2 regions of the Allorhizobium sp. nf9_anc genome follow, and region 1 is predicted to be linked to the other one. Evidence: riboswitches for the same ligand, from Rfam matches in the RefSeq annotation. Region 1 holds a riboswitch; the other holds the start of a gene.

Region 1 (7,523 bases):
GTATGGTCCAGATAAGGTGTCTCGGAGAGCTTCTTCTCCAGCTTCTCGGTCAGCAGGTTAACCGTATCCGTGGTGCTGGCGCCCGGCCAGAGCGCCGAGACCACCATGGTCTTGATGGTGAACGGCGGATCCTCGTTGCGCGACAGACGCTGATAGCTCCAGATGCCGGCAACCATGGTCATGATCATCAGGAAGATGATCAGCGACTGATGCTGGAGCGCCCAAGTGGAAAGGTTGAACTTCTTGTCCTGCGGTTGCGATGCGTTGCCCATCACTGACCCTCCCCTGCCTCAAGCTTGACGGTTTCGCCGTCACGCAGCTTGCTCACCCCGGCAGTAGCAACGATGTCGCCCGTCTCAAGGCCCGAAGACACGTAGATGTTCTGGTCGTCGTAGCGATCGACCTGGACGGTGCGATAGGCGAGCTTGCTCGATGTCTTGTCGAAAACGAAGACCGCTGTCGCACCGTTGTTGTTTGTGAGGACCGAGGCAGGCAGCTCGACCAAATCCTTCGGCGAGAGCACGATGGTGCCGAGCACGGCGGCACCGAACGGCATACGCTGGCCCATGTCGTCGAGCGATACCTTGACCCGAAAGGTCCGGGTGATCGGATCGGCAGAGGGCGTGACCTCACGTACGGTTCCGATCGCGGTCGCGGCCGGGTTGGAGATCAGGCTGACGGTGACCTCAGTCGTCTCAGCGCCGACGTTGAGCATGTGCTCCGGCACATCGAAGACGGCGTCGCGATCCTGGTTAGAGATGATCGTCAGCACCTGCTGGCCGGCCTGCACGACCTGGCCGACATTGGCGCCGACCGCTGAGATGATGCCGTCGCGCGGCGCCTTGATCTCGGTATAGGTCAGCGTCTCCTCGGCCGTGGACAAAGCGGTCGTGGCGGCTGCAAAGCGCGCTTCGGCTGTTTGAAGATTGGCTTCGGCCTCCTGCAGTTGCGCTCGCGATATGGCATTCTTGGCGAAGAGCTCACGGTTGCGCTCGGCGGTCAGCCGGGCGAATTCCAGGGCCGACTGGGTGGTTGCCAGTTCGGCGCGTGCGGTCAGAACGTTGTTCTGCGAGGGCACCTTGTCGATGCTGGCGAGGAGCTCGCCGGCCTTGACCTCGATGCCATTCTCCACGCGGAAGGTGAGCTGGCCGTCGAGGCGGAAGCTCAACGGGGTCTCATAGCGCGGGCGGATCTCGCCGGTCTGGCTGACAGTCTCGCCGATCGAACGGACCTCCGCGACCACCGACTTGATCGGCCGCGGCGCCTTGGCTTCCGGCTCGGCTTCGCTGCAGCCTGCCAGCAGGCCAAGGACACCCGCGAGAGCAACGTATTTCAGGATGCTTGTCTTCATTGTGAGGCTCCCTGCGGGCGAAGCCCGCTGATGAACAGTTCGATCATCTCATCGACGAGCTGATCGACATTTCCGAAGTCGAAATCGTTGAAGGTAGAAGAGAGGGTGACGAGACCGTGCACGCCGGCCCAGATGATCTGCGTGGACCGCTCGCTGTCGGCGGTAACGATCAGGCCCGCTTCTGCAGCCCTGGCAACCTGCTCGGCGAGCTGCCGATAGGGCTGCATCGTCGCCTCGTCATCCATAAGCGGCGACGTCAGGCCCTGATCATTATCGAGGAAGAGCATCCGAAACCGATCGCTGTCTTCGAGGCCAAAACGAGCATAGGCCATCATCATCGACCGGATGGCCGCCAGGGGATCATCGACGCTCCGGTGGATCTCATCGAAGCGATTTCTGAGGTCGGTAATCGCGTCGCGACAGAAGTCGATGATTAGGTCTTGTTTGCTTGGATAGTACCGATAAAGCGCTCCGGCGGTCACGCCGAGAGCATCCGCCAGCCCGCGCATCGACAATTGGCCAAGGCCCTCACGCCCGACAATCTTGGCGGCGGCGCTCAGGATCGTTCTGCGAAAGCTGCGGATCTCTTCTTCGGTCAAGGCGGGCCTGGGCATGTATTCTCCTTGCGGGATGTAAATTGCGCGCGTTAAATAAACGCGTTTAATAAAAATGTCAATCGGTACTCCAGGTGTCTATTCGCCACAGGCTTATGCCACCCAATCCTCACGATGGTCCTAGTCTGCGGGTGCCCACGGGTCATCCGCGTTTCACGGTCCATTGGTGGCCACGATCAGAGAATGTGCGGACTGACCCTCGGTGACGTTATGGCAATCTCACGAATGCGGTCGGTGTTAGTCAGGGAATCTCATCGAACAGGGATGAAACATGTCGAATTTTGCTTGGCGCGGGGGCGCCGCTTATCTACATTGATGATGTTCTCAGGGCGGGGTGAAACTCCCCACCGGCGGTATCCGGTTTTGCCGGGAGCCCGCGAGCGCTTCTGTTTCGGCAGAAGGCAGCAGATCCGGTGCGATGCCGGAGCCGACGGTATAGTCCGGATGGAAGAGAGCAAGGCATGTAGACCCGCGCGTCAGGGCGGGAGCGCGCTTTTGTTCGCCCAAGGGAAAATTGCGACCGCAAGGTCGTGTTTTACCGCGAAAGCGGGTTACCCTTGAAAGGCATGGAAATGACAGTCTCGAAAATTGAAGATGCAATCGCGGCGCTCGCAAAGGGCGGCATGATCGTTGTCGTTGACGACGAGGATCGCGAGAACGAAGGCGATATCATCATCGCTTCGGAGAAGGTTACGCCGGAGGCCGTCGCCTTCATGATGAAACATGCCCGCGGCTTGATCTGCGTCGCAATGGAAGGTGAACGGCTGGATGCGCTCGACATACCGCTGATGGTGCCACGCAACACCGAATACCTGAAGACCGCTTTCACGGTCTCGGTCGACTACATCCAGGGCACGACCACCGGGATCTCGGCGGCCGACCGGGCCGCGACCGTACGCGCGCTCTTGGACGAAAGCTCGAAGCCTGATGACTTCGCCCGTCCGGGCCATATCTTCCCGCTTCGCGCGCATCCCGAGGGCGTGCTGGGCCGTCCCGGCCACACGGAAGCGGCAGTCGACCTCGCAAAGCTCGCGGGCCTCAAGGCCTCAGGCGTCATCTGCGAGGTGGCGAATGACGATGGAACCATGTCGCGCCTGCCGGAACTGCGCGAGTTCTGCCTGAAGCATCAACTGCCGCTGATCACGATCGCGGATCTGGCGCTCCACATCGCAGGTCAGAAAAGCGGCAAGGCGGTTGCCGCCTAAAGCCTTGGTGTGGCCGAGAGATCAACTCTTTCGGCCACTCTCAAACGGTAATTGAAACCGGTGACTTCACCCGTGCGATTGCTTCATGCCAGCGCATCAGCAGATCGGCGCGCGCGTCCGCCTCCATGGTCCCGGGATCGAACCGACGTGCATGGGAGGGCTCGGGTGTACTGACCCCCAACGAGCGAAATGCCATCACCGCAGCCCCCAGGGCGCCGACTTCCGGCTGATCGCCGCGCAGCACCGTCCGGTGCAGCACATCAGCCTGCAACTGCATAAGGAAGTCGTTCGTCGAAGCGCCGCCATCCGCCATCAGTCCGGACAGTGTGAGCCCGACATCCTGCTGCATGGCTTCAAAGACATCGGCGATCTGAAGTGCGACAGCCTCCATTGATGCGCGGGCGACATGGGCTGGCGTCGTTGCATGGGTCATGCCGCAAATCGTGCCCGTGGCATTATCCGTCCAGTGTGGTGCACCGAGACCGGCAAGGGCCGGGACGAAGACCACGCTGCCGCTATCCGGAACTGTCTGCGCCAGATCGGACAGTGCTGCTGGGCCTGAAAGCCCCAGCATGGTCGCGGCAAAGGCGATGGCCTGCGCCGAGACGGTGATATTGCCCTCAAGGGCGTAGGCGACGCCGCTGTCATCCGACCAGGCGATCGTGCTCGAAAGACCATGCGCGGACAGCACGCGCCTGTCGGTCAGGGTCATCAGTGACGAGCCTGTGCCATAAGTCGCCTTGACCAGGCCCGGCGCGCGCACGCCGTGGCCGTAGAGCGCCGCATGGCTGTCACCCATCATGGCAAGGATCGGCGTGCCTGCAGGCAATGCGGTTGTCCCTGATGCGGTTTCCCCGAAACGGCTGTTCGAGGACAGGGGCAGCGGCAGCGCCGAGGCCGTGACGTTGAACAGGCTACAGAGTTCGGGGCTCCACGACAGTTTTCCCGTGTCAAAGAGCATGGTGCGTGAGGCGTTGGAATGGTCGGTTGCAAAGACAGCGCCGCCCGTCATCTTGAACAACAGCCAACTGTCCACTGTGCCAGCCCGCAGTCGCCCGCTTTCGACGAGATCCCGCGCCGAAGCGACATTCTCCATGACCCAGCCGAGTTTCGATGCCGGAAACAGGGCATTGATCGCCAGCCCGGTCACATCGACGACGGCTGCATTGTGTCCCGCATCGATCAGGGCCTGGCATGCTGCCGCCGTCCGTCGGCATTGCCACAGAATGGCGGGTGCGATTGGTTCGCCGGTTTCAGCATCCCAGATCACGAGGGTCTCGCGTTGGTTGCTGATGGCGATCCCGGCGATGGGGCCGTGGCTGCCCGCCACGATGTCAGAAATGACGGACTGGACGCTTTTCCAGATGGCGTCGGCCGATTGCTCGGCCCAGCCCGGGCGCGGATACTGCGATGCAAGGGGTGCCGAGGCCTTGGAGACGACCTTGCCGGAGGCATCAACGAGCACGGCCTTGGTGTTGGTCGTGCCCTGATCGATGGCAAGGATAAGCGGCATGTCCTGCGCCATCGAACTCACCGCTTGCGCGCGATCGCCCGGCGGGCCGCCGCGGCGATCCCATCGGGGGTGATGCCGTAATGATCGAAGAGGAAATCAACGGAGCCGGTGACGACGAAACCGGGAAAGCCGACCCGCTCCACCGGGACCGGCTGGTGTCCTGCCGTATACTCGGCAATGGCGCCGCCCAGTCCGCCACGGATATTGGCTTCCTCCACCGTCACGATCGCACCGGTTTCGCCGGCGGCAGCGGCAAGTGCCTCCTCGTCAAGCGGATTGAGGGTCGCCATGTTGAGCACACGTGCCGAGACGCCTTCACTCCGCAGCTTATCCGCAGCCTGTACCGCGAGATGCACGGTGGTGCCGCAGCCGATCAGTGTCACGTCGCTGCCGTCCTGCACGCGTTCTGCCTTTCCAGTACGGAAGACGCGATCCTTGACGTCAAGGTCTGGCACCGGCATGCGGCTCAGTCGGATGTAGACAGGCCCCTCATGGGCGGCTGCCCACTTGACCGCTTCCGCCGTTTCCCAGGCATCAGAAGGCACGATCACGGTGATGGCGTCCAGCGGACGCAGCCAGGCAAAGTCCTCGATCGAGTGGTGCGTCGGCCCGAGTTCGCCATAGGCCACGCCGGACGACTGGCCGACGAGTTTCACATTGAAGCGGGCATAGGCGATGTCGGCCTTGATCTGCTCCAGGGCGCGGGCCGTGAGGAAGCACGAGGCGGCCGAAACGAAGGGCACCTTGCCGCCATTGGCAAGGCCTGCACCGACGCCGACCATGTTCTGCTCGGCGATGCCGACGTTGACGAGCCGGTCGGGGAAGGCCTTCTGGAAGCCGCCGAGTTTCGATGAGCCGACGGAATCATTGACGACTGCGACGATCCGCTGATCGTGGGCCGCGAGTTCCTCGAGCGTGCGGGCCCAAGCGTCACGACAATCGTGAAAGCCGTCCTGTTTCGTTGCGGGAGCAGCCATCAGACCAGTTCCTCCAAAGCAATTCTGTACTGTTCGGCATTGGGCACGCCGTGGTGCCATGAGGCCTTGTTCTCCATGAAGGAGACGCCTTTGCCCTTCACCGTGTTGGCGATGATGCAGAGCGGACGACCCATGCCACTGCGCGATGGGGCCAAAAGGTCGAAGAGCGCTCCGATATCATGGCCATCGACCATGACGGCATCCCAGCCGAAGGCGCGGAACTTTTCGTCGAGCGGATCGAGCCCGTTGGTCTCCTCGGTGCCCATGCCCTGCTGAAGGCGGTTGCGGTCGACGATCAGGGTCAGGTTCTCAAGCTTGCGGTGGCCGGCGGTCATCGCGGCTTCCCAGTTGGAACCCTCCTGCAATTCGCCGTCGCCCGTCAGCACAAAGGTGCGATGGTCTTGACCCGAGATCTGGGCAGCGATCGCGATGCCCAGCGCGACCGGCATGCCGTGGCCGAGCGGCCCCGTGTTCGTCTCCACACCGGGCAGATAGTTCCGGTTGGGGTGGCCATTCAGCTTCGAATTCGGCTGCATGTAGGTGTCCAGCCAATCCTCAGGGTAATAGCCGGCCGCACAGAGTGCGGTATAGAGCGCGCCGGTCGCATGGCCCTTCGACATGATGAAGCGGTCGCGGGTCTCAAGCGCCGGTTTTGCTGCATCATATCGCATCACGCCGAAATAGAGTGTCGCGATGATATCAATGGCAGAGAAATCCCCGCCCGGATGCCCGAGCTGGGCGTCATGGACCATCTTGAAGGCGCGACGGCGCATCCATAGCGCCTTCTCGCGGATGGTCTGAACGGTATCGTTGTTAAGCATTCAAAAAGCCTTTCCGTCTGGGGCAAGCCCCACCGCAATCTGCGCTCACATGGCGCCGAAGAGAGCCTTCTGGGCGATCCGCAAGGCAGAGATGGCGTCGTGCCGGCTCTGCGCTTCCTTGAGGGCGTCGAGATCGAGGGCTTCAAGACCCTTGTCTGCGGCTTTCAGGAAGTCGATGGCGTGGTTGGCGGTCGCGACACTGTCCTCGCGGAAGGGGAACTGGTCGAGCTGCCAGACACCTTCCCACTTGTTCTTCCTGAGCACGTAGAAGAATTCGAACAGTTCGATCGGATGCAGGCTGCCGGCGACGAGATCGTCATCCCAGCTGCGATAGTTGTCGTTCACGTCCATGCCGAAGAGCCGGCCGTAGTCGATGGCGAGCTGCGCGCTGTCAGCGGCGGATTCCCCGCCCATGATCGCATGGCCGAAATCCAGGAGAATGCCGATGTTCGGCAGACCGATCTTCTCGATGCCGAGAAGCGTGCGGGCGACCGAGCCGAAGCTCATGCGGACTCGTGGTTCGCGCGGCTTGTATTCGATGACGAATTTGAGGTCTGGGTTTTCGCTCGCCAGCTGACCGACGCCATCCAGCGAATGCTTCCACAGGGTGCCGTAGTCGACCTGGAAGGGATAGTCCCAGCCGTCCTGACCCGGCCACAGCTTCACATAGTCGGCGCCGAAGTAGCGGACCTGATCGCAGGCTTCCGTCACCAGTTCGTGCGTGCGCCTGCGAATACCGGCATCCGGATTGGTGAAGGAGCCCTTGGAGAATTCCCGGGTGTAGATTTCCGGGGTGATGCCGATGACACCGAGATTGTTGCGGTCGAGAGCGGCCTTGATCTCGGCGTTGGTGAAGTCCCCGCCGAAGAAGGGATAGTTGATGTCGACGACCGAGAGGTCGCGGACCTGGCCGGCAAGATCAATCGCGTCGATGACGCTGCGTGGCGTCCCGTAGCCGTCGGTCGCGTAGCGATCCACATAGGTTGCGAAATGCCAGATTCCGGCGCCGAAGCGTTGGGTCGTCATGCGATGCGTCCTCCCG
Region 2 (7,523 bases), on a different replicon from region 1:
TTCAGCTTCGCATTGTCACCCACCTGGTTGTCGCGCTCGACGATGTAGACATGGTCGCCATGAGCGGTGATTTCCGACAGGCCGACCCAACCTTCGCCAGCAGCCTCGAGCGGATAGCGAACAGCGCCCCATTCCTTGGACTTGGGGTTGTAGGAGAGAAGCTTGACCGAGCCCTTCTCGTCATCGCCCCATTCGCGCTGAACGGCCATCCAGAGCGTCATGTCGTCGCCGGAACCGATCGCGGTGATGCCTTCTAGGCCGAAGCGGGTCTGGCCGGCGAGCAGTTCAGTGGGGAAGCCGATCTCGGCCTTGATCTCACCCTTGGCGTCGACATTGTAGAGACCGTGGCCGACGAGCTTGGCCGGATCGCCTTCCGATGCCAGCCAGAAGCCGCCCTTGCCGTCGAGGGTGATGCCCTCGATGTCGAGCTTCTGGGCCGCAGAGCCACCACGGGTGATCGGCAGCGCCGAGGTGATGACAGCAGGCTTCTGCGAAGCATCGATCGTGAAGATCGACGGCTGCATGGCGTAGAAGCTGTCATTGACGGCGTAGAGCGTGCCTGCCTTTTCGGCATCGCCGACGAGACCCGAGAGAGCGCCCCAGCCGATCGGTGCGCCATCGACCATGGCAGACTGGATCATCGGATAGGCGGGCGTGCCTTCTGCCAGCTCATAGAGCATGACATGCGAACGCGGGCCGCCGTCTTCGCCGAGGTCAACTTCGTTGGCGGTGACCAGCAGGTTGCGCGAGGGGATGGCGACGGCACCTTCCGGGGAGACGCCCGACGGCAGAAGCTGGGTGAGTTCCGGCTCGGCGCCCGTGTCCTTGTAGACAGCGGCGACCGAGGAACGCTCGGCGAGGACGAAGAAGTAGTTCTGATCGCCGAAGGTTGCGGCTTCCAGGCCTTCCGGCTCGACGCCCTTGGAGCGGGCGCGCTTGTCGGGGAAGTGGCCGATCTGGGCGATCGCCATTTCGAGCGAAGCGCCGGCTTCGTAAGTAACCTTGCCGGTCTTGTCGAAGATGGTGAAGCCACGCGAACCGCCGTTCCAGTCACCTTCGTTGGCAACGACCAAGCGGTTATCGTCGAGCCACTTCACGGCGTCAGGCTCGCGCGGAACGCCTTCCTTGGAGCCTGAGAACTTCAGAGCGCCTTCCGACTTGGTGTCGATACCTTCAAGGTCAACGGTGCCGGCGGAGAAATGGGCCTTCACCTCACCCGTCTTGCCGTCAACGATGGCAATGTGGTTGTTTTCCTGCAGCGTGACGGCGATTTCGCCGAGGCTGTTGATCGCGACGAATTCCGGCTCCGGATCATCAGGGGCGACTTCAGCGAGACCGGTCAGTGCGACGCGCTTCATGGTACCGCAATCGGCAACGCCGTCCTTCAGCGAGATGATGACGAGGTCGCCGGCCGGCATCTGTGGCAGGGCGCCGTCGTTGACTTCCTCGTCACGCTCGTTCTCAATCGCGATCGCGACGAAAGAGCCGTCCTTGGAAACGGCAACAGAATCCGGCTGACCGCCGATGTCGCAGGTGGCGTCGATCGCCTTGGAGGCGATGTCGACGACAGCGAGCTTGCCCGACGGGCTGGTGAAGCTCTCGGACGTGTTCACGCCGACAAGAACCTTAGCGCCAGCCACGTAAACGGATGTCGGCTCGCCGTCCATCATCAAAGCGCCGGCAGCCTTCGGTGCCTTTGCGTCGGTGATGTCGATGAAGCCGATGCCGCCGAGCGGGCTGTCGGAATAGATCAGCGTGTTGCCGTCTTCCGAGGCCGTGATGATCTCGGCCGAGGTCGTCGAGAGCTTTTCCTTGTCGGCCGGCAGGTTGGCGGCGACGGGGAAAGTGGCGATACGGTTGAAGACCTGTTCGGCAGCGGCCGGCAGGGCCACGGATGCAAAGAGCGCCGCCGTCAGGGCGACGCGGGAGAGACCATGGGTCATCGGGAAACCTCCAGTATCCAGAAATGGAACAAGAGGTTTCTGAGCCAGTCCGATGACAGTCGGATGACAGCACGATGTCGATCCGACATTTACCTGCTGATCAGGCTGGCGATGTTTCCTTGCCCGCCTCACGCAGCATCAGGAACAGCGACGCACCGAGGATGAGCAGCGCGCCGAGCCACAGATAGCCGCTCGGTGCATAGCCGAAAACGATCCAGCCGGCGAAGACATTGAGTGGCAGTTTCAGATCGTCAAACGGCTGCACATAGGCCGCATCGGCAGCGTTGTAGGCGAGCGTCAGCAGATACTGGCCGAGGGCTGTGAGGAGGCCTGCGCCCAGAAGCAGCCAGAGTGTCAGCCCCTCCGGCACGACGAAGCCACCCGCGACCGCCAGGCCGGCATTGATCGGGGTCAGCAGAACCAGAAGCCAGACGGTCACGGTTTCCGGCGCCTCGTAATGGGTGAGGTTCTTCATGATCAGAGACGAGCCACCCCAAAGCAGCGCGGAGAGCACCGGCAGGAGGGCTGCCAGGGTGAACGTGTCCGACCATGGCTGGAGGATGATCATTGCACCGACAAAGCCCGTCAGCGTCGCCAGCCAACGGTCGCGACCGACGGTCTCACCAAGGAAGAGGCGTGCGCCGATGATGATGAAGAAGGGCGAGGTCATGACGAGCGCGATGGCCTGCCAGATCGGCACGGTGGCAAGGCCCGTCACCCAGGCTTGAACGCCGAAGGCGGCGAGCAGGACGCGCAGGATGTGGCGGACCGGATAGGCGGTCTTCATGGCGCGCAGGCCGAGCCGGAAGAGCAGCGGAAGAGAGAGGACGAGAGCAAAGCCGTATTGCCAGAAGGCGGTCGAGGCCGGCGGAAAGCCGAGCGTCATCGAGAGCCACTGCGTGACGACATTGAGAATGGCAAAGGCAACGCCTGCCAAAACCATAAATCCGGCACCGACAACGGCCCGGGAGCGCAGAATTGAAACCGAGCTCTGATTCATGTCATTTTTCCTTAATCCAAAGGACCAACACAAATCAGGACAGATGAGGACGCTAAGACCGGCCCCGAACGGGGAACGGCAGCACGCAGCAGGGCCCACACCGGATCCGAGGAACCGACGAAGGCACAGCCTGACCTCATTCTCTTTCATCCGGACTTTAACCGTCGGCTCCGGAGTTACACCGGATCTGCTGACCCTGCCCTCCCCTTGAGGAGAAACAGGCGCTCGCGGGCTTGGGGCTACCCCTTTACCGCCGGTGGGGAGTTTCACCCCGCCCTGAGAACGAATGCCGGACAATCCGGCGCAATAGAAATATGACAGCCCATGCTGCAGCGCAAGAGCGCAAAAAGAAAGCCCGGCACGGGGCCGGGCTCACCAGAGATGTCAGCTGACCATCGGCACCGAAGGGTGGCGACGGTCACGACGGATCAGCTGTTGACAGCGTCCTTCAGGCCCTTGCCGGCCGTGAACTTCGGGACGTTACGAGCCGGGATATCGACTTCAGCGCCGGTGGACGGGTTGCGGCCCTTGGAGGCTTCGCGACGGGCGACGGTGAAGGCGCCGAAGCCAGCGAGACGAATGTCGCCGCCGTTCTTCAGTTCAGCCTGGACCGTTTCAAAAACGGCATCAACGGCAGAGGCTGCGTCAGCCTTGGTGAGGCCAGCCTTCTCGGCGACCGCGGATACGAGTTCGTTCTTGTTCATGTTTCCACCCTTTCTGATTGGTATGAAACGACTCAAATGATTAAGTCGGGCGGAGAATACGAAAGCTTCTGCCCTTCGCAACTCAAAAGCACCCGAAAGCCCCGGAAAACAAGCCTTTTAAGCGGCTTTTCACAAAAAAGGCTGGCAAAAATGCCAGCCTTTTTGTCGGTTTTGGAGCTTTGTGGCTCACTTATGGCAGAATTGCCTCAGTGAGCGACTGTTGCACCGGTTTCGTCGGTTCCATCAACCACGCCGATTGCCGGCGTTTCGACGGTTCCGTCCCATTCAATCGGTTCAGGCACGCGAACCAGCGCATGACGGATCACCTCGCCCATACGGGACACAGGGATGATCTCCATGTTGTTCTTCACGTTGTCCGGGATGTCTGCCAAATCCTTGGCGTTCTCTTCCGGGATCAGAACCTTCTTGATGCCACCACGAAGTGCTGCGAGCAGCTTTTCCTTGAGGCCACCGATCGGCAGGACGCGGCCACGCAATGTGACTTCGCCCGTCATTGCGACATCCTTCGAGACCGGAATGCCGGTCATGATGGAGACGATGGCGGTTGCCATGGCGATACCGGCCGACGGACCATCCTTCGGAGTTGCACCTTCCGGCACGTGGACGTGGATGTCCGACTTGTCGAAGCGCGGAGGCTCAATGCCGAAATCGACGGCGCGCGCACGGACATAGGATGCCGCAGCGGAAATCGATTCCTTCATCACTTCCTTCAGGTTGCCCGTGACCGTCATGCGGCCCTTGCCGGGCATCATGACGCCTTCGATGGTGAGCAGTTCGCCGCCCACTTCCGTCCAGGCAAGACCCGTGACAACGCCCACCTGGTCTTCGCCCTCGGCTTCGCCGTGGCGGAAGCGCGGAACGCCCAGGTATTCGTTGATGTTCTCACCGGTCACGGCAACCGAGGTCACCTTGCCCTTGATGATTTCGGTGACGGCCTTACGGGCGAGCTTCATCAGCTCGCGCTCGAAGGAACGCACGCCGGCTTCGCGGGTATACTGCTGGATGATCGCCATGATCGCCGAATCCGCCACGGAGAACTCTTCCGGACGCAGGGCGTGTTCCTTGATCGCCTTGGGCAGCAGGTGCCGCTTGGCGATCTCGAGCTTCTCATCCTCGGTGTAACCGGCAATACGGATGATCTCCATACGGTCCATCAGCGGACCCGGGATGTTCAGCGTGTTGGCGGTCGTCACGAACATGACGTTCGACAGGTCATATTCCACTTCGAGATAGTGGTCCATGAAGGTCGAGTTCTGTTCCGGATCCAGCACCTCGAGCAGAGCCGACGAAGGGTCGCCACGGAAATCCATGCCCATCTTGTCGATCTCGTCGAGCAGGAAGAGCGGGTTGGACTTCTTGGCCTTCTTCATCGACTGCACGATCTTGCCGGGCATGGAGCCGATATAGGTCCGGCGGTGACCGCGGATCTCGGCTTCGTCACGGACGCCACCGAGGGCCATGCGCACGTATTCGCGGCCGGTCGCCTTGGCGATCGACTTGGCGAGCGAGGTCTTGCCGACGCCCGGAGGGCCGACGAGGCACAGGATCGGGCCTTTCAACTTCGTCGCACGGGCCTGGACGGCCAGATATTCGACGATGCGTTCCTTGACCTTGTCGAGACCGAAATGGTCCTCATCGAGGGTCTTTTCAGCCGCGTTGAGGTCGATCTTGACCTTCGACTTCTTGCCCCAGGGAAGGCCCAGCAGCCAGTCGAGATAGTTGCGCACGACGGTGGCTTCCGCCGACATCGGGCTCATGTGACGCAGCTTCTTCAGCTCGGCATCGGCCTTTTCCTTGGCTTCCTTGGAAAGCTTGGTCTTGGCGATGCGCTCTTCCAGTTCGGCCATCTCGTCACGGCCGTCTTCGCCGTCGCCGAGTTCCTTCTGGATCGCCTTCATCTGTTCGTTGAGGTAGTACTCGCGCTGGGTCTTCTCCATCTGGCGCTTGACGCGCGAGCGGATACGCTTCTCGACCTGGAGAACGGAGATCTCGCCTTCCATGAAGCCGAGCGCCTTTTCAAGGCGCGTCTTCACGCTCACCGTTTCCAGCATTTCCTGCTTTTCGGTGATCTTGATAGAGAGATGCGAGGCGACCGTGTCGGCAAGCTTCGAGTAATCCTCGATCTGGCTTGCGGCACCGACAACCTCGGGAGAGATCTTCTTGTTCAGCTTCACGTAGTTCTCGAACTCCGAGACCACCGAGCGAGACAGGGCCTCGATCTCGACGGCATCTTCATCCGGCTCTGCCAGGATACGGGCCTTCGCCTCGTAGTAATCTTCGCGGGCCGTGTAGGCCTCGACCTTGGCGCGCGCACGTCCTTCGATCAGCACCTTCACGGTGCCGTCGGGCAGCTTCAGGAGCTGGAGGACATTGGCGACGGTGCCGACTTCGTAGATGGCGTCCGGGGCCGGATCGTCGTCACTGGCATTGATCTGCGTGGCCAGCATGATCTGCTTGTCGGAGCCCATCACCTCTTCCAGAGCGCGAATGGACTTTTCACGGCCGACGAACAGCGGAACGATCATGTGAGGAAACACCACGATGTCGCGCAGAGGCAGCACCGGATAGGTGTTCACCTCGTTTGCAGCTGACGTATTCGTCATTTCACTTCCTTTCAAACGTCCCGGGGAAACCGGGACTCCATGCCGACCCAGAAGAGGCGTCAGGCATATTTTTCGATCCTCCAACAAGTGGAGTGGCGTTCCCGCCAATTCAAGCCTGCTGCCCGTGCCCAACCCGAATCTGTGACATCAGCATGACAGACCCTGCCCGCTTTCACACTACATTGCGGACCTGATGCGAACCATGCGCGTCACTTCGTCGCCTGAAAGGCAGCCGGTCGTCGCATGGATGATCGGGGACGCGGATACGCGGTTAACGGCGACGCAGAACTCAAGCGTTCACTCACCCCTGTTCTAGCCCAATCGACGGGCCTGACAACAGCGGAATACCGTAAATGGACAAGGGGTCCGGAGATAACCACAGGCAGCACCAAAAAAGATCGTCTGAAACGGAAAAGCCCGCCACAAGGGCGGGCTTTTCGCTGCAATCGATCCGGACCGATCAGGCGGAGGCGTTGGCCTTCTCTTCCTGGCGATCGGCATAGATGTAGAGCGGGCGGGAATTGCCGTTGACGACGTCGTCGGAGATGACGACTTCGCGAACGCCTTCCAGTTCCGGCAGTTCGAACATCGTGTCAAGCAGGATCTTTTCCATGATCGAGCGAAGACCACGGGCGCCGGTCTTGCGTGTGATCGCCTTGCGGGCGATCTCGCGAAGTGCGTCCTCGTGGAACGTCAGTTCCACGTCTTCCATCTCGAACAGGCGCTGGTACTGCTTGACGAGCGCGTTCTTTGGCTCCGACAGGATCTGGATCAGCGCATCCTCGTCCAGATCTTCGAGCGTTGCCAGAACCGGCAGACGACCGATGAATTCCGGGATGAGGCCGAACTTGACCAGGTCTTCCGGCTCCAGTTCGCGCAGGACTTCGCCAACGCGACGATCGTCTTCCGCCTTCACCGTTGCGCCAAAACCGATCGAGGTCTTTTCGCCACGGGCAGAGATGATCTTGTCGAGGCCGGCAAATGCGCCGCCGCAGATGAACAGGATGTTGGTCGTATCCACCTGCAGGAATTCCTGCTGCGGATGCTTGCGGCCACCCTGCGGAGGAACGGAGGCAACCGTACCTTCCATGATCTTCAGAAGCGCCTGCTGAACGCCCTCGCCTGACACGTCGCGGGTGATCGAAGGATTGTCCGACTTGCGGGAGATCTTGTCGACTTCGTCGATGTAGACGATGCCGCGCTGGGCGCGCTCGACATTGTAGTCCGCGGACTGAAGGAGCTTCAGGATGAT

The links. Region 1 has a riboswitch for FMN ahead of ribB (3,4-dihydroxy-2-butanone-4-phosphate synthase). Riboswitches for the same ligand answer to the same signal wherever they lie in the genome.
Region 2: linked by a shared signal. The riboswitch ahead of AC02Y0_RS10470 (DMT family transporter) and the one ahead of ribB (3,4-dihydroxy-2-butanone-4-phosphate synthase) in region 1 are both predicted to bind FMN.

Annotation. Positions count from the first base shown of each region.
Region 1 covers NZ_JBWHZM010000004.1:70,638-78,160, reverse strand. The annotation lists gene AC02Y0_RS24780 (efflux RND transporter permease subunit) at 1-272, opposite strand, end outside; gene AC02Y0_RS24775 (efflux RND transporter periplasmic adaptor subunit) at 272-1,351, opposite strand; gene AC02Y0_RS24770 (TetR/AcrR family transcriptional regulator) at 1,348-1,965, opposite strand; FMN riboswitch at 2,282-2,425, shown strand; gene ribB (3,4-dihydroxy-2-butanone-4-phosphate synthase) at 2,538-3,170, shown strand; gene AC02Y0_RS24760 (FGGY family carbohydrate kinase) at 3,211-4,695, opposite strand; gene AC02Y0_RS24755 (transketolase family protein) at 4,701-5,660, opposite strand; gene AC02Y0_RS24750 (transketolase) at 5,660-6,481, opposite strand; gene AC02Y0_RS24745 (sugar phosphate isomerase/epimerase family protein) at 6,527-7,507, opposite strand.
Region 2 covers NZ_CM150481.1:2,168,239-2,175,761, forward strand. The annotation lists gene AC02Y0_RS10465 (esterase-like activity of phytase family protein) at 1-1,943, opposite strand, end outside; gene AC02Y0_RS10470 (DMT family transporter) at 2,044-2,943, opposite strand; FMN riboswitch at 3,078-3,231, opposite strand; gene hupB (DNA-binding protein HupB) at 3,372-3,647, opposite strand; gene lon (endopeptidase La) at 3,854-6,271, opposite strand; gene clpX (ATP-dependent Clp protease ATP-binding subunit ClpX) at 6,732-7,523, opposite strand, start outside.